2 regions of the Paenibacillus spongiae genome follow, and region 2 is predicted to be linked to the other one. Evidence: riboswitches for the same ligand, from Rfam matches in the RefSeq annotation. Region 2 holds a riboswitch; the other holds the start of a gene.

Region 1 (7,612 bases), 1.8 Mb from region 2:
CGCTTGCTGATGGAAGGGCAATCGATCGCGCTGGTGAGCGATGCGGGGCTCCCGGCTATATCCGATCCTGGGGCGGACCTGGTTGCATCCGCGGTGGAGCATCATATTAGCGTCGTTCCGATACCCGGCGCGAATGCGGCATTGTCGGCGTTGATCATATCGGGCCAACCGACCGACCGTTTCTCCTTTGTCGGATTCCCGCCGCGCGACCGTAAGCCGTTAGCGCAATGGCTGCAGCAGCTGCGGAAGCAGGAAGGTACCCTTATTTGTTATGAATCACCACATCGGGTGGGAAAGACATTAGCGGCTATGCATGAGAATTGGGGTGACCGTCCGATCGCCATGGTCCGCGAGCTGACCAAACGGCATGAGGAAGCAGTCAGAGGAACAATTACAGAATGCTTACAATGGTTAGAAGAGAACCCGGCCATGGGTGAATATTGTTTAGTTATCGCCGGGTATGATGGAACCGTAACCGGAGAGGGGCAAGAGGAGGAGGATCGGCCCTGGTGGAAGGGACTGGAGCTGTCGGAGCATGTTAGCCGTTACGAGGAGCAAACCGGCGATCGGAGAGAGGCGATCAAAAAAGCGGCTCAAGATCTAGGACTGCCTAAGCGCGATGTATATAATGAACTAATGCGAAAGTAGGAGGCGGACAAAAAAAAGGGCCTTCCTGAGGGGTTCTTGGCTCAGGAAGGCAGTAAGGAGTATAAAAAAGGTTAGAATTAACAAGTTGATTAATTCTATTATAACTCATAATTCCGAATTTGTCTCTTATTTTGTGACGGGAGTTGGTAATTCGGTCAAACAAACGTTGCAAACGATTTTTCCTTTGAAATATGTAACGTTCTCTGCATTGCCGCAGAAGATACAAGCAGGCTCGTATTTCTTCAACATGATCCGTTCACCATCTACATATATCTCAAGCGCGTCCTTCTCGCCAATACCGAGCGTACGGCGCAGCTCAATTGGGATAACAACACGTCCAAGCTCATCAACTTTCCGAACAATTCCTGTCGATTTCATCATAATCTATCGTGTCCCCTCTCAAAAAGTAATTCGTCATAATTCGACAAAATTCTATCATTTCTTTTCTCTATAGTACCAACGTTTACCAAAATAGTCAATACCGAATTGGACCGGAGTAGGCTCTTATTTGCTAAAATCGCTATAGAGATAAGGTTATTAAGCTATACTTATCGTACAACATCAGAATTCATTTTGGAAATAAAATTACGACATTGTTCGACATTAAATCTAAAATTGTGTCGAAAATTTGTCTAAAGCTTCTTGTTAAGGGTTAAAACCCCTATTGGTATTATGTTGTAATAACGGGTTACTAGAGTAGGGAGGGATCACCCATGTATGCGAAGATGCGTCCGCTGGCAGAAGAGAAAGTGTTTAAGGATCCGGTTCACAAGTATATCTACGTTCAAGACGAAACGGTATGGAACCTTATTAATACCAGAGAATTCCAACGACTTCGGCGCATACGCCAGCTGGGCACCTCCTATCTGACGTTCCATGGCGCCGAGCACAGCCGGTTCTCCCATTCGCTTGGCGTATATGAAATTACACGGAAAATCATCTCGCAGTTCGAGCGCGGCGGGTACTCCGATTGGCCTAGAAACGAGAAGTTGGTTTCCCTATGCGCGGCTCTCCTTCATGATGTCGGACACGGTCCGTTCTCGCATTCCATCGAGGAGGTATTCGAAACCCATCACGAGGAATGGACATGTCGTATATTATTAGAAGAAACGGAAATCAACGACGTGCTCCGAAGGGTCGATCCGTCCTTTCCGGAGCAGGTTTCAGCCGTTATTTGCAAGACCTATGAGCGTCCCATCGTCATGAGTCTGGTCTCGAGTCAGATGGACGCCGACCGCATGGATTATCTCCTGCGCGACGCTTATTTTACAGGGGTCAATTATGGCACATTCGATCTGGAGCGCATTCTCCGTGTGCTTCGTCCCCACCAGGATCAAATCGTCGTCAAGGAGAGCGGCATGCATGCCGTTGAAGATTACTTGATGTCCCGTTACCAGATGTATTGGCAGGTTTATTTTCACCCGGTTACCCGCAGCTCGGAAATTATTCTCAGGCAAATTTTCCGCAGAGCCAAAGAGCTCTATGGGAGCAGCTACAGCTTCGCTTGGATGATTGATCCGCTTGAACATTTGCTTCAGGGCACAATAGATGTGGAAGGGTATTTATCGCTTGATGAAGCGCTTGTCCAGACGGCATTCGTCCAATGGCAGAAGGAAGCGGATCCGGTTCTGTCCGACTTGTGTCAGCGGTTCTTAAACCGTAAACTATATAAGTATGTCACCATGGATGAAGCGAATGAAACGTTGTGGCGGCAAATACGCGACGAATTTCATTCTGCCGGGCTCCACCCGGAATATCACCTTGAAATCGACTTCCCGCTGGATTTGCCATACGATGTTTATCAGCCGGGAGCAGCCGTATCGGAGAAAGACGAAAAACCGCCGATTTTGCTTCTCGACCAGGAGGAGCGTTTGTCAGAGATATCGGCAAAATCCGATATAATTCGATCCATTACCGGCCTTCACCGCGGGAAATATCACCTCTATTTCCCGATGGAGAAAGTGCGTGAGAAGGCGGCGTATTTCTCGCAAGCCGTGCGTGATGTATTTGGCTTTTACTTGTAGAAAGGGGTTTGTCTTCATTGATGTTAATCGACACTCACACCCACTTGGATTCCTATAAATTCGACGCTGACCGCGCAGAAGTCATCGAAAGGGCGCGGGCTGCCGGAATCGAAAAATTAATCAATATCGGGTTCAACCGCGAAACGATTCCGACTACGATGGAATTAGCGGAACGTTATGATTTTATTTACGCCGTTGTCGGGTGGCATCCCGTGGACAGCATCGAGATGCTTCCTGGGGATTTGGATTGGATCGCCTCGCTCTGCGATCATCCGAAGGTTGTGGCGATCGGGGAAATAGGCCTCGATTATCACTGGGATACGTCGCCGAAGGATATCCAGCAGCGGGTATTCCGGCAGCAGATCGAGCTGGCCAAGCAGAAGAAGCTGCCGATCGTCATTCATAACCGCGACGCTCATGAGGATGTCGTCCGTATCCTGAAAGAAGAGCGGGCACAAGAGGTTGGCGGCGTGATGCACTGTTACTCCGGCAGCTGGGAAACGGCCAAGCAATGCCTGGACATGAACTTCTATATTTCGTTCGGAGGACCGGTCACATTCCAGAATGCGCGTGTCCCGAAAGAGGTGCTCGCCCGGGTGCCGCTGGACCGTCTTCTCATCGAAACGGACTCCCCATATTTGGCTCCGCATCCATATCGCGGAAAGCGAAATGAATCGGCTTACGTGCGGCTGGTTGCCGAGGCTGCAGCGGAAATAACAGGCAAATCTTTGGAACAAATTTCCAAAATCACGACTGAGAATGCATTAAGATGTTTTAACATTGGGTGAAAAGAGCTCTGAGAGCAAGGATTTGGGACCAATCCCACGAAAAAACTAATTTTCAATCAAGAAATCGCCAGTTTTTCGCGAGTTTATCCTTAAAATTCGTTAAAATCGTCATTAATCGCTTCTTTACAATTTGGAGCAAAAGACGGTATCATTCATCTCAGAGCTTTTGAAACATTGTATTCCTTTTCCAATATCGCTTAATCTCCAGTATGGAGAGCGGGGGAACCAAGAGCGTACGCTGAATCGAATTTTTGGCGTGTGCCTGTTGAATTCTTCTTGGGGTGAATTTATGCAGCGGTACTTTAGTTTTGTAAAGTGCCGAAGTGCGAATAGGGCGACTCTCTTGCCCGAACCCGACAGCTAACCTCGTAAGCGCAAATAGAGAGATCAACCTCGTGCATCCATTCCATGCTACCTGTATTTTGGGGAAGCCACGAAACAGATCCTCTGTCGTCGGCTTCTTTTTATTTTTGAATAATGCGTAAACTGACGACATAGGGTGTATACATGGAGGTGGGCATGAGGAAGAGCGTGTGTGCACGCTAAATCTAACTAGTCGCGTCAAATTTAATCATGCATAATTCGACGGCGGGGCTATGTAAGGAGGACCGATGAAGTGGGCCAACTCCAGCTTAAGGACACCCATGGGAAACGATCATCCAGCATGTCTTTCGCATTGCGATGGAAGCATGAGAACTTGCGTTTAATTATTCTAAGCGCTATGATCTCAATCGCTATGACTTTCATGTTTCTGGTGTTGTTGTACGGGACGGCTGACAAGCGCGTATCCGTAGTAGTTAACGGACAGGAAAACATTGTTTCAACCAAGCAATGGGTCCTTCAACGCCTACTGGATGAACAAGCCATCACGATTGGACCGAACGATAAAGTGTCCATGCCTCTGAATGGAGGCGTAAAGGACGGCGACCGTATTGTTATTGATCATGCGGTACCGCTCCAAGTGAAGGCTGACGGCAAGGTAAGAACGTTGTACACGACAGAAAAAACAGTTAGGGAAGCGATCGATCAAGCTAATATATCGGTTCGCAATCAAGATAAGGTACTTCCTGCCATGGATACGGCGGTCCAGCCGAACATGTCCGTTACGGTCGTGAGGATCGATAAGCACCTCTCACAGAATTCCTACACGGTGCCGTTCACGGTCGTCAAGAAGGAAGACCCGAATTTGCCGCAAGGCAAACAAAAGTTAATGCAGGTGGGCAAAGAAGGTACCGTTGTGAAGCGTTATGAGAAGGTGTTTGCGGACGGGAAAATGGTGTCGCATACGCTTGTATCGAAGATGACGCAAGCGACGGCCATCAATCAAGTCGTGGCAGTCGGAACGAAGAAAGAAGAGCCGAAGGTTACGGTGTTGTCCGCGAAGGCGCCGTCTGTGGCGACAATGACGAAGAAGGGCGTCACGTTTAAGCCCAAGAAAGTCTTAAAGAATGTAACGTTAACGGCTTATTCGGCAGGCGTCGAGTCTACCGGTAAGAGTAAAGGGCATCCACAGTACGGCATTACGGCTTCCGGCGCACGCGTCAAGGAAGGACGTACCATTGCCGTCGATCCGAAGGTCATTCCGATCGGCTGGTGGGTGTATATCGAAGGTATCGGTTTCCGCCGTGCGGAAGATACAGGCGGCGCGATCAAAGGCAATAAGATCGACGTTTATTTCGACAGCGAGAAATATGCGGATCGCTTCGGTCGGAAGAAGGGCTATACGGTATACGTACTGGGGCCGAAGAAACCGGAATCGATCTGATATTAGCGGCTGTGATTAATTATTATCGTATTTCAAAAGGAAATATGCCATCATAAAGGAGAGGCGACGCCTCTTCTTTTTGTATGTTTGTCTAGAGGGGATGAAGGAACGGCATGATCAAGGAAATCATCGTCGTAGAGGGCAAGGACGATACGGTTGCCATTAAGCGGGCGCTTGAAGCGGAGACGATCGAGACAGGCGGTTCTGCGGTCGGTGAAGACGTGCTCCGAAGAGTGGCGCTTGCCCAGCAGCGCAGAGGGGTTATTATCTTTACGGATCCGGATCATGCAGGCGAACGAATCCGTAAAATTGTCGCGCAGCGGGTTCCAGGCTGCAAGCATGCGTTTCTTCCGCAGGAAGAAGCGCTCTATAAGGGCGATATCGGGGTAGAGAATGCATCGCCTGAAGCAATAAGACGGGCGCTTGCGAATGTACGGACGGAAGTCGCAGAGGAACAAGCGGATACGGCGCCGGAGATTACGTGGGATGACTTGATGAAGGCCGGACTGCTGGTAAATGCCCAAGCGTCGGAGCGCAGGCTCAGAATGGGCAACTTACTCGGGATCGGTTATGCGAACGGGAAACAGTTCTATAAGCGCTGCACCATGTTCCGGATAACGCGTGAAGAATTCGAGCAGGCGTTAGCGCGTATGGAGCAGGAGAACGGGGGAAGCGAATCATGACGCAGGCAGACGTAGCGACACCGAAACGAACACGGGATATTATTGCGAAATACGGCTTTTCGTTTAAGAAGAGTCTGGGACAAAATTTCTTGATCGATCAAAATATATTGCGAAATATTGTAGATGCCGCGGAGCTGGACAAGACGAAGGGCGCACTGGAGATCGGTCCGGGCATCGGGGCGCTTACGCAGCGGCTCTCGGAGACTGCAGGACGCGTAACCGCCGTAGAAATCGATCAGCGGCTCATTCCGATTCTGCAGGATGTCTTCGCGGAGACCGATAATGTCCACATCGAGCATGGCGATGTGCTCAAGCTGGAACTTCGCGAACTGATGGAACGGCAGTTTGCAGGGCTTGCCGGCGTGAGCGTCGTGGCTAACCTGCCGTATTACGTCACGACGCCGATTCTGATGAAGCTGCTGGAGGAGAAGCTGCCGCTTGAGAATATCGTCGTCATGATTCAGAAGGAAGTAGCGGAGCGGATGGCGGCGAAGCCAGGCGGCAAGGAGTACGGAAGCCTTAGCGTAGCCGTACAGTACTACTGCGTGCCTGAGCTGGTCTGCGTCGTGCCGCATACCGTGTTTATCCCGCAGCCGAATGTAGACTCCGCGGTAATTAAGCTGACGCTTCGGGACAAGCCTCCCGTCGAGGTGGCAAACGAGGATCATTTCTTCCGTACGGTTCAGGCGAGCTTCGCTCAGCGGCGGAAGACGATTGCGAATAATTTGTCAGCCTTCATCGGCAAAGCGAACCGCGATAAGGTGGTTCCCCTGCTTGAGGGCTGTGGAATCGATCCGTCCCGCCGCGGAGAGACGCTGTCGATCGCAGAGTTCGCTGTCATCAGCGACGCGCTGCAGCAAGCAGGCTTCTAAGGCCGGGCAAGGCACCTATAAGAGCCAATCTCCGAATACAAGGGGATTGGCTCTATTTTTCGTTAGAACGTATGCCCCTCATTGGGTTGCACATGATATTGGCGGCAAGAGAAAACCCCTTCTTAGGGTTTTGGGCTTGCGGAAGGGCACCAACAGCCCTATATGCCCATAGGATAAGACGAAGAGGTGATTTGCCCATGAAGCAGGGGGACCTGGTCGTCCGCAAATCGTATGGCGGGGACGTGCTATTCCGTATTGCAACCATGAACCAACAATTCGCTACCCTAAAAGGCACGGACTACCGGCTGCTTGCTGACGCGCCGATTCCCGACTTGTCTATTGTGCGCGATCCCGAATTTACGGGGGCGGCCAAGCAAGTGAGAATCAAAGTAAATGAATCGATGCGGCGGATGCAGGAGCAGCGGCAGCAGCAGATGCAGAAGGGCGAGGAGGAGCTTAGGCGTGCATTGAATCAAGGGGCGCCTTACTTCGAAGTGCCTGGCAAAGTGCTGCATTTGGACGGAGACGCCAACTATTTGAAAAAAAGCATGCAGCTGTACACGCAGATGAGAGTACCTGCTCACGGCATTTATGCCCATGAATCGCAAATGCCCGATCTCGTGTACCGTCTGCTGCCGCAAATAAAACCGGATATCGTAGTCATAACCGGACATGATGGTGTTTTGAAGAGCCGTGAACCGAATGATTTGTACAGTTTGGCCAGCTACAAGAACTCGCAGAACTTCGTTAATGCGGTACGGGTCGCCCGTGACTATGAGAAGAACCGTGATGGGCTCATTGTGGTGGCCGGCGCCTGCCAGTCGCACTTTGA
Region 2 (7,612 bases):
GAGCACCCTCGGATTACCTCTTGAAGCCGGATCGGCCGCCGCGTAGTAATCGCATTTACTCCCAGCTCGATCAGGCGCATCATCTCTTCTTGCTCGTTTACCGTATACACCCACACCGCCAAATTCTGCTCACGTGCCAGCTCCGTCACATCCGCATGACAGGTCCCGTATGCCATATTAAGCCCGAAGTAAGCGCCGTTCGAAGCTTCCTTGCAAATGCGGTTCGCGAAGGAAGCGTAGTCCGCAGCATCCTCCCGCGACAGGCTGTCGGGAGTATTCATCAGAACCTTAATATCCGGATAATGCTTCGTTATGCCATCCGAACAGCCGGTGATGAAGACGCGATCCTGCGCCTGATACTGCTGAACGAGAGCGATCGTCGGCTCAATGCCGGACGCATCCTTTACATCAAGGTTCAATTTCGCGGTATGAGACTGGACGTATCGGAGCACATCTTCCAGCCGGACAAGCTCGTGCTCCTCATAGGCAGCGGCTAGCTTCGCGCGATTTTCTCGCCGGTTAAGCTGCTCGAACGTGTACTCCCTTAGGTAAGGCGAATCGTCATGAAGCAATATTGCGGTACCGTCGGTAGTTACCCGAATATCGATTTCGACGATATCCGCCTTCATCTGAACGCCCTCCAGAAAAGAAGCGTATGTATTGTCCGGTGCCGTTCCGCAGCCTGTATGCGCCGCAACCATAGGCAGCTTCATCCTGCATCACCTTCCCTTTTCCCATAGCATACTTCTCCTGTACGCCATTATTTGGTTTCCTGCTGATCATAGCTCACTTACGTATCGTTCTGCAATGCCAATGTTAATGATACTTTCCGATTAGCACTCAACGGACGCATCAAACAACAACGGCAGAGCCCTTATCTGCAGGGCTCTGCCGTCAACTTTACATTTGTACTTCGGCATGCACAACAAAGCGCGGCTTAGCGCCGCGCTGCATTCAGTTCAATAACATTACGATCGGGATCAAGCAGAAAAATTTGCGCGAATCCGGTAATGCTGTCGCGATTAGCCCGATGCTCAATGCCATGCTGCCGCAGCCATTCGACGGTTTCGTCGAAATCGCCGACCCGGATGGCAAAATGGCCGTCCCGCGTGTCGATGCCGCCGGTTCGCTTCGTTTGTCCATCGTGTACGATCAAGTGCAGCTGTTGCCCCGTCTCGCCGACGGCAAACCACTCGCCGGGAAAGTCGAAGGGCGGTCTCGGTATCTCGCGCAAGCCGAGTATTTCCTTATAGAACGCCCTTGCCCGTTCGATGTCGCTCACGATCAGGCTCACGTGATGAATCGCTTCATGCTTTATCATCTGTCTAACCACCATCCTATTACCTTTATTGTTGTGCGATTTCAGCAAGATCGTCGAAATAACAAAGCCTCCGACCCTTATTATCGGCTGCTGCCACAGCGTCTCCCCGCCACTGGAACGTGAAAGCTTCCTCCCGGAATGGATAATGCTTCGTTTCGAGCGGCATTCGGAATCGGATCCGTATACGGTCGCCATCCTCCAATCCATGAAAGTACAGCCAGCCATCGGAGATGAGATACGCGGCGTCCGCATTATCGGTTGATATCGTCATGCTGCCTGCTTCCATCCAATCCGAGAGCCGCAGCCGGACCGGATGCTTACGTTTCACGAGAATCTCCATCACATCCTGATGGGTGTACGGGCTTTGGACCTCAATATCGGCATCGCTATGGTCAAAATGCAAGTTAATGCTGATCAATCCGTCCTTCTTCGTCACCTTGTCCCGATACGCTTCGCAAAGCCCGCCGACGCCGCCGCCCACGATGTCCCAGTTGAAGGAGATGACGTAATCCTTCTCGTATTCATGCCCGTAAGGACAAGGGAAGCCGAAGGCCCCTTTGGAACGGGAGGCAAGCTTATGGCGGTAATCGTGATCCGGACAGTCCGAATCGGGAATGAAGCAGGTGTCCAGCAGCTGGGAGGGCAGAAAGTGTGACCGTAAAATCCGTTCCGCTTGCTGGAAATAGCCTGCGTAGCCCGCTTTCCCCAGAATCAGACAGGTTTCCATCATATCCGACGTATTATTGATTTCGCCCCAGTGATCCTTGCGATGATAACTTTCGATGCACCAACCGAATTCCAATGCGATCTCCCGCAGCCCATTCTCCATGAAAGCAGAGACCCGGTCCAGAATCGAGCGGTCTCCCAACACCTCGCCCAGCTGCGCCAAGGAAGAGATCATCGCCGTTGTGGAGTGCGTATGGTCGCCGAATACGCGCACATCGTAATCGCCCCGCTCGTTGATCACATTTGCGAATGCATAGTCCTTGAGCCGGATCGCAAGCACCAGCGCTTCCTCCAGGCCGCATGCCTTATACAGCTTCACAAGAGGGCCGATAAATCTCCCGAATGAAATCGGGAATGTGCGCACCTCTCCGCAAGTGAACGTCGTGCTGCCTCCCGTGTCCAGGTGAAACCGTTCTTCCTCCCATTCCCCGGTAGTAAAATTAAAATACTTCGAAACCGTCTTGATAAACCGCTTCGAAATATCGAGCGCCTGCGCATCGTTTCGATATTTGATCAGTGCATACAACGCATGAGCCGCTTCCCGCAGGTTATGCAGATCACTTGTCTGCACGGGCTCGAAGGTATGCAGATCGATCAATTGAGGCATGCTCATCGGATGGCTGAAGGCCTTGTACGTGCACCGGGCAAGATTGTCTATGACCGATTCATCCAGTGGAATTCCCAGAGCATCCTCCGCATTCAATAATGCGTTCAGCCACCTGCCGGGGACATGGGAGATGGAGTAATTCGTAAAATGCGTATTCCCCGGTTCCGGCCCGCTCATCATATTGCCGAAATACGGAAGATCGTCATGCTGCGGATCGAACTGCTGCTGCATCGGATGACAGCCCTGCCGGATGGCAAGCTCTAAGTCTGCTGCGTTCACGTTCACCTTATTCGGATAATGAATGGCCATTGAATCTCCCCCAATGAATTATCAATTCGCTTGCAGAAAGCGCCTTCACTTGCATTCTAGTCGCATTAACGCTCTGCGTAAACTACTTTTATGGCGATATCTCTCTACCGCTCCAAAATCAAAATCATTCATCCGGCTTCACGCTTCTTGTTGCTTGCATCATTCGACATGGCAAAAAGACCGGATAGCCATCCGGTCTTTCCTTGTCGCTATGGGTTGAATCCTCTTCCTACTCGCTCTTCATGACAGATGCATACGTTTCGGAGGAGACGACACGTCTAGCCGTTACATAACGTTCCTTGTAATAGGAATCGGACAATTTACTAATGACGACCCCTTTGCTGCTGGAGGAATGGGCGAATTTGCCGTCCCCTACATAGATTCCGGCATGCGAAACGCCTTTGCCGCTCGTATTGAAGAATACGAGATCGCCTTCGCGGAGCTCGTCCTGGCTTACTTCAGTACCCGTCTCTGCTTGCGAGCTGGACGTTCTTGGGAGGTCTACCTTGAACTGATCGAAGATATAGATGATGAATCCCGAGCAATCAAATCCCTTCTCGGTCGTTCCGCCCCACTTGTAAGGCGTGCCGATCACCTGATCGATGGATTCGTTCAATGGAGTCTGTGCTGCGAAAACACTTCCTCCTCCTGCAAATATCATGACCCCTGCTACTAACGATATGAAAGCTTTTTTCAAACTGACTTTCTCCCTTCGTTGCCTACGAGGTTAGCTGAGGGGTTCGGTTGAAGGTCCCTATTATCTTCCTATTGAAGATCAATTCACCCAGATTGGGTCCCCCGTTTCTCCTTGCCGGAGAATTAGGCATAAGTGTCATCCTGCATGCTCTAGAAAAGTAATTCGAGGATTTCCGTGTTTTTCCTCTTTATTATTTATTAGAATCCTTTCATTTTTCGGATTTTGTCAAAATCATGAGCACCGTAATGAGCGTGAACGCGATCAAGGCCAGGAACGGTATGGTGATAAAACCGAGCCAGTTAATATAATCGATATTGCAGGGAACGCCTTGCGTACAAGGCTTAATCGAAGCAAACCCCGGCACCTTCTGCTCCAAGTAATGGAACAGCGAGATGAAACCCCCGAAGATGGATAATGGCAGCACATACTTCTTAATGCTTGTCTCCGTATTATACGCTGCGATCCCCAAAATGATCGACAGAGGGTACATCAGAATGCGCTGGTACCAACATAATTCGCACGGAATATATCCGCGTATTTCGCTAAAATAGAGACTGCCGAGCGTTGCAACGACAGCTACGATCCAAGCCATGTACAACGTATATTCACGAAATTTCATCCTGCGCCCCCGCTATTCAAAATGGTTAGAGCTGTTCCTCGATGAGCTTGACGATTGCATCGTAATCGAACGGATTATCGAGTTTGACGTTATTGATCATGATCGTCGGCGTTGAGCTGATTTTAAAATCCTTCACGAGCTTCTCGTCCAGATCGACTTGCGTCTTCGCCGCGTCGGCTTCCATATCCGCCTTCATCTTATCGGTATCGATTGCAGGCTGGACCTTGCCCGCCACTTCCAGCACCTTCTCTTTGGTCAGCCAAGGTTCATCATGGTTGACTGAAGGCTGGGCGTCGAACAACGCTTTGTGGAACGGCCAGAAGGCATCCGGATTCTGCGCCAATACGGACTCGCTAGCAAGTGCTCCCACTCCCGACTCATTGTGGAACAGCACGTTTATATAGGCAAACTTCGCTTTGCCGGTCTCGATATAATCCTTCTGGAGCTTCGGATAAATCTGCTCTCCCCATAATTTGCAGGACGGGCACATGTAATCCCCGAATTCCACGATCGTAACCTTGGCATCCTGGCTGCCTTCCACCGGCTGATTCGTAATATCCGGTGTGCTGTCGAGCGCCACCGTCACCGGATCCTTCGTCGCTTGGTTCAATACAACCAGCAGGACGAACAATCCAACCAATATCGTCGTGAAAATGATTAAATTCTTAGGCCCCTTCTTCACCGGCGGTCTCTTGGAAGAACTCTTGGGAGCATGTCCTTTCGCAGCTTGTCCCTTCCTTGCTTCACCCATCTGTTACCTCTCTCCTCTACCCATTCTTATTTCTTTCGCTTGGCCTGCAGACTTAATAGCCATGCACTGGGCACGGCCGCCGTCCGCATAATAAGATGACGCTCCTGCTTGATTCAGTCATGCTTCAAATGCTGCAGGGTCTGCATGAAAATCTGCTCGACATGATCGTCATCAAGGGAGTAATACACGGTCTTGCCTACTTTGCGGCGCTTGACGATACGCAGATTGCGCAGGAAGCGCAGCTGATGGGACACGGCAGACTGCCCCATTCCAAGAACCACCGTCAGATCATGCACGCACAGCTCCGATTGAAGGAGCGCATGAATCAGCTTGACCCGCGTCGGATCGCCCAGAGCCTTGAACAAATCGGCCAGCTCGGAAGCCGCCTCATCGCCGATTAATTTCTCGCGAACATCTTGGACATCGGCTTCCGTCCCGCTGCACGGATCGTCGCATGCATCTTGTACCAGTTTTTCAGTCATATTGTCACCGTTATCCCTCGCATCTTATTTGAGAGCTATTATATCACAGAAAATGACGGGAGCACGAAGGTGTTCTTACCATTCTGGTGAACGATATTTCCTTTTTTTTCTATAGCGGAGGTAGGCAATAAATACGAGGAATGCATTCATAACCAGCCAAGCCATAAAAACGAAGATTAGCCAAAGATTCATCGGGTTTCCTGTCTCTTCATAAACTTGCTTGCCGCTCATCTGAAGAGGCTCGTCGTTAACACCGGGTTCAATCACGGTCATCTTCCCTGCCGCAATCATCCCCTTGGAGGTCTGAACCTGCACACTGCCGCTAGGCTCGACTCTTATGTCCGGTTGCTCGCCCCGGGGTGTAACCGCCCATATTTCTTCGGAAGCAACGAATGTGGGAGCTCCCTTCTCGGCTGGCTGGGGGTAGGACTCGCCGGCATCGAACAGCTTCTTAAGCTCGAAGCCCGCAAAGCCGTAATCCAGCAGTTTACGCATATCCGCATAAATCCCATTATTTGTTGGCGCTTTCAAAATAACGCCGATCAGCTCCATCTCGTCCCGCATCGCTGAAGCGACCAGCGTAAAGCCGGATGCATTGGTAAAGCCGTTCTTGATTCCGGTAGCGCCTTCATAGGTTCCAAGCAATTTATTGTGGTTGATAAGCTCTGATGTCCATTCCGCTCCCTTCCACGGGCGCTTCGTGGTTCCAACGATGGTTCGGAAGGTCTCGTTCTTCATCGCATATTGGGCAATATGCGCCATATCCAGTGCTGTCGTTACCTGCAGCGGGTCGGGGAGTCCGCTTGGATTGACAAAGTTTGTTTGCGCGGCGCCTGCTTTATCGCGTACGAAGGTGTTCATCCGTTCGGCGAATTTCTCCTTCGTGCCGTCGATAAACTCGGCGATAGCGGTTGCGGCGTCATTACCGGAGTTGACTAACATGCCATAAACGAGATTCTCAAGCGTCTGCTGCTCGCCTTCGGCAAGAAAGACCCGCGTTCCATCCTCGTGACGGGCTTCCTTCGAGACGGTAACCAGACTGTTCAGATCGGCGGCGGTTTCAAGCGCAATGATACCCGTCACGATCTTCGTAATACTTGCCGGATACAATGGTTTGTCGGCATTATGCGCATACAATACCGTTCCGGTACGCGCATCCATGAGAATCGCAGCTTCAGCCTGAAGCTTGGGCTCTGCCTGCAGCCCTTCATCCGCCGCCGTCAATGGATCTCCTTCTGCCGCTGCCGCTGTCCAATGAACTGACCACAATTGGCAGCAAATCAGCAGTAACACGACGGACAAGCATCTTAAATAGTGAGGCGGCATCATCCAGTAGACCTCCTAGAAGACGTAAATGGAATGAAGCTGTGATGGAGCTCGTGGTGGCTGTTATAAACGTAACATAGGAAGAACCCATTCATCAATAAGCAATAGAGAGCGGATGATCGTCACCATCTCTGTACACGCTAAATAAAATGGGTTTGACAGCCAGCTGCATCTGAACTATCATATGATCAAGTATTCATATATTGGTGATGAAAGAAGGATGCGTCATGAACGAATACAGAGTGAAGGGACTATCCTGCGGCAGCTGTACACTCAAGCTGGAGAAGCAGATTCAACAGCTCGAGCATGGCGATAGCGCCCAGCTGATCTATACGACCGGGAAGCTGAAGCTCGATTCACGCGTCTCGATGCAGGAAGTTGAACGCATACTGAAGTCGGAGCGTGCCTTTATCGAACGGCCTCAGCCTGCGCATGCGCACAATCAGACAGGACATGATGCGCATGATCATGCCGGTCATGATCATTCCGGGCATCATCATGGTCACGGTCATCATCACGACCACGCGGGACATGATCATTCTCACAGCCATGGGCATGGCAATTCACTCATGATCAAGCTTCTGGCGCTTTCCGCCGTTATTTATTTCGCTGCAATCGTATCCGATGGCGTTATCGATCCGAACATTCAAATCGGCATGTATTTGGTCGCAACCGCGATTAGCGGCTACTCGACCTTTCTGCGCGGACTTCGAAATTTATTTGCGCTGCGGTTCAACATCGATACCCTCATGACCATTGCCCTTATTGGCGCTA

What was found. A riboswitch is a leader RNA that binds a small molecule or an ion and turns the genes downstream of it on or off. The one in region 2 is predicted to bind cyclic di-AMP.
Region 1: another riboswitch for cyclic di-AMP. It lies ahead of L1F29_RS00140 (resuscitation-promoting factor); the one in region 2 lies ahead of L1F29_RS26410 (C40 family peptidase).

Annotation. Positions count from the first base shown of each region.
Region 1 covers NZ_CP091430.1:24,516-32,127, forward strand. Annotated here, with positions in the region: gene rsmI (16S rRNA (cytidine(1402)-2'-O)-methyltransferase) at 1-648, shown strand, start outside; gene L1F29_RS00125 (AbrB/MazE/SpoVT family DNA-binding domain-containing protein) at 775-1,029, opposite strand; gene L1F29_RS00130 (HD domain-containing protein) at 1,362-2,672, shown strand; gene L1F29_RS00135 (TatD family hydrolase) at 2,693-3,460, shown strand; cyclic di-AMP (ydaO/yuaA leader) riboswitch at 3,645-3,851, shown strand; gene L1F29_RS00140 (resuscitation-promoting factor) at 4,077-5,225, shown strand; gene rnmV (ribonuclease M5) at 5,339-5,908, shown strand; gene rsmA (16S rRNA (adenine(1518)-N(6)/adenine(1519)-N(6))-dimethyltransferase RsmA) at 5,905-6,780, shown strand; gene yabG (sporulation peptidase YabG) at 6,978-7,612, shown strand, end outside.
Region 2 covers NZ_CP091430.1:5,846,832-5,854,443, forward strand. Annotated here, with positions in the region: gene L1F29_RS26395 (glycerophosphodiester phosphodiesterase) at 1-713, opposite strand, end outside; gene L1F29_RS26400 (VOC family protein) at 938-1,321, opposite strand; gene L1F29_RS26405 (hypothetical protein) at 1,347-2,963, opposite strand; gene L1F29_RS26410 (C40 family peptidase) at 3,193-3,660, opposite strand; cyclic di-AMP (ydaO/yuaA leader) riboswitch at 3,665-3,799, opposite strand; gene L1F29_RS26415 (disulfide oxidoreductase) at 3,869-4,279, opposite strand; gene L1F29_RS26420 (DsbA family protein) at 4,305-5,030, opposite strand; gene L1F29_RS26425 (ArsR/SmtB family transcription factor) at 5,144-5,512, opposite strand; gene L1F29_RS26430 (D-alanyl-D-alanine carboxypeptidase family protein) at 5,588-6,841, opposite strand; gene L1F29_RS26435 (heavy metal translocating P-type ATPase) at 7,066-7,612, shown strand, end outside.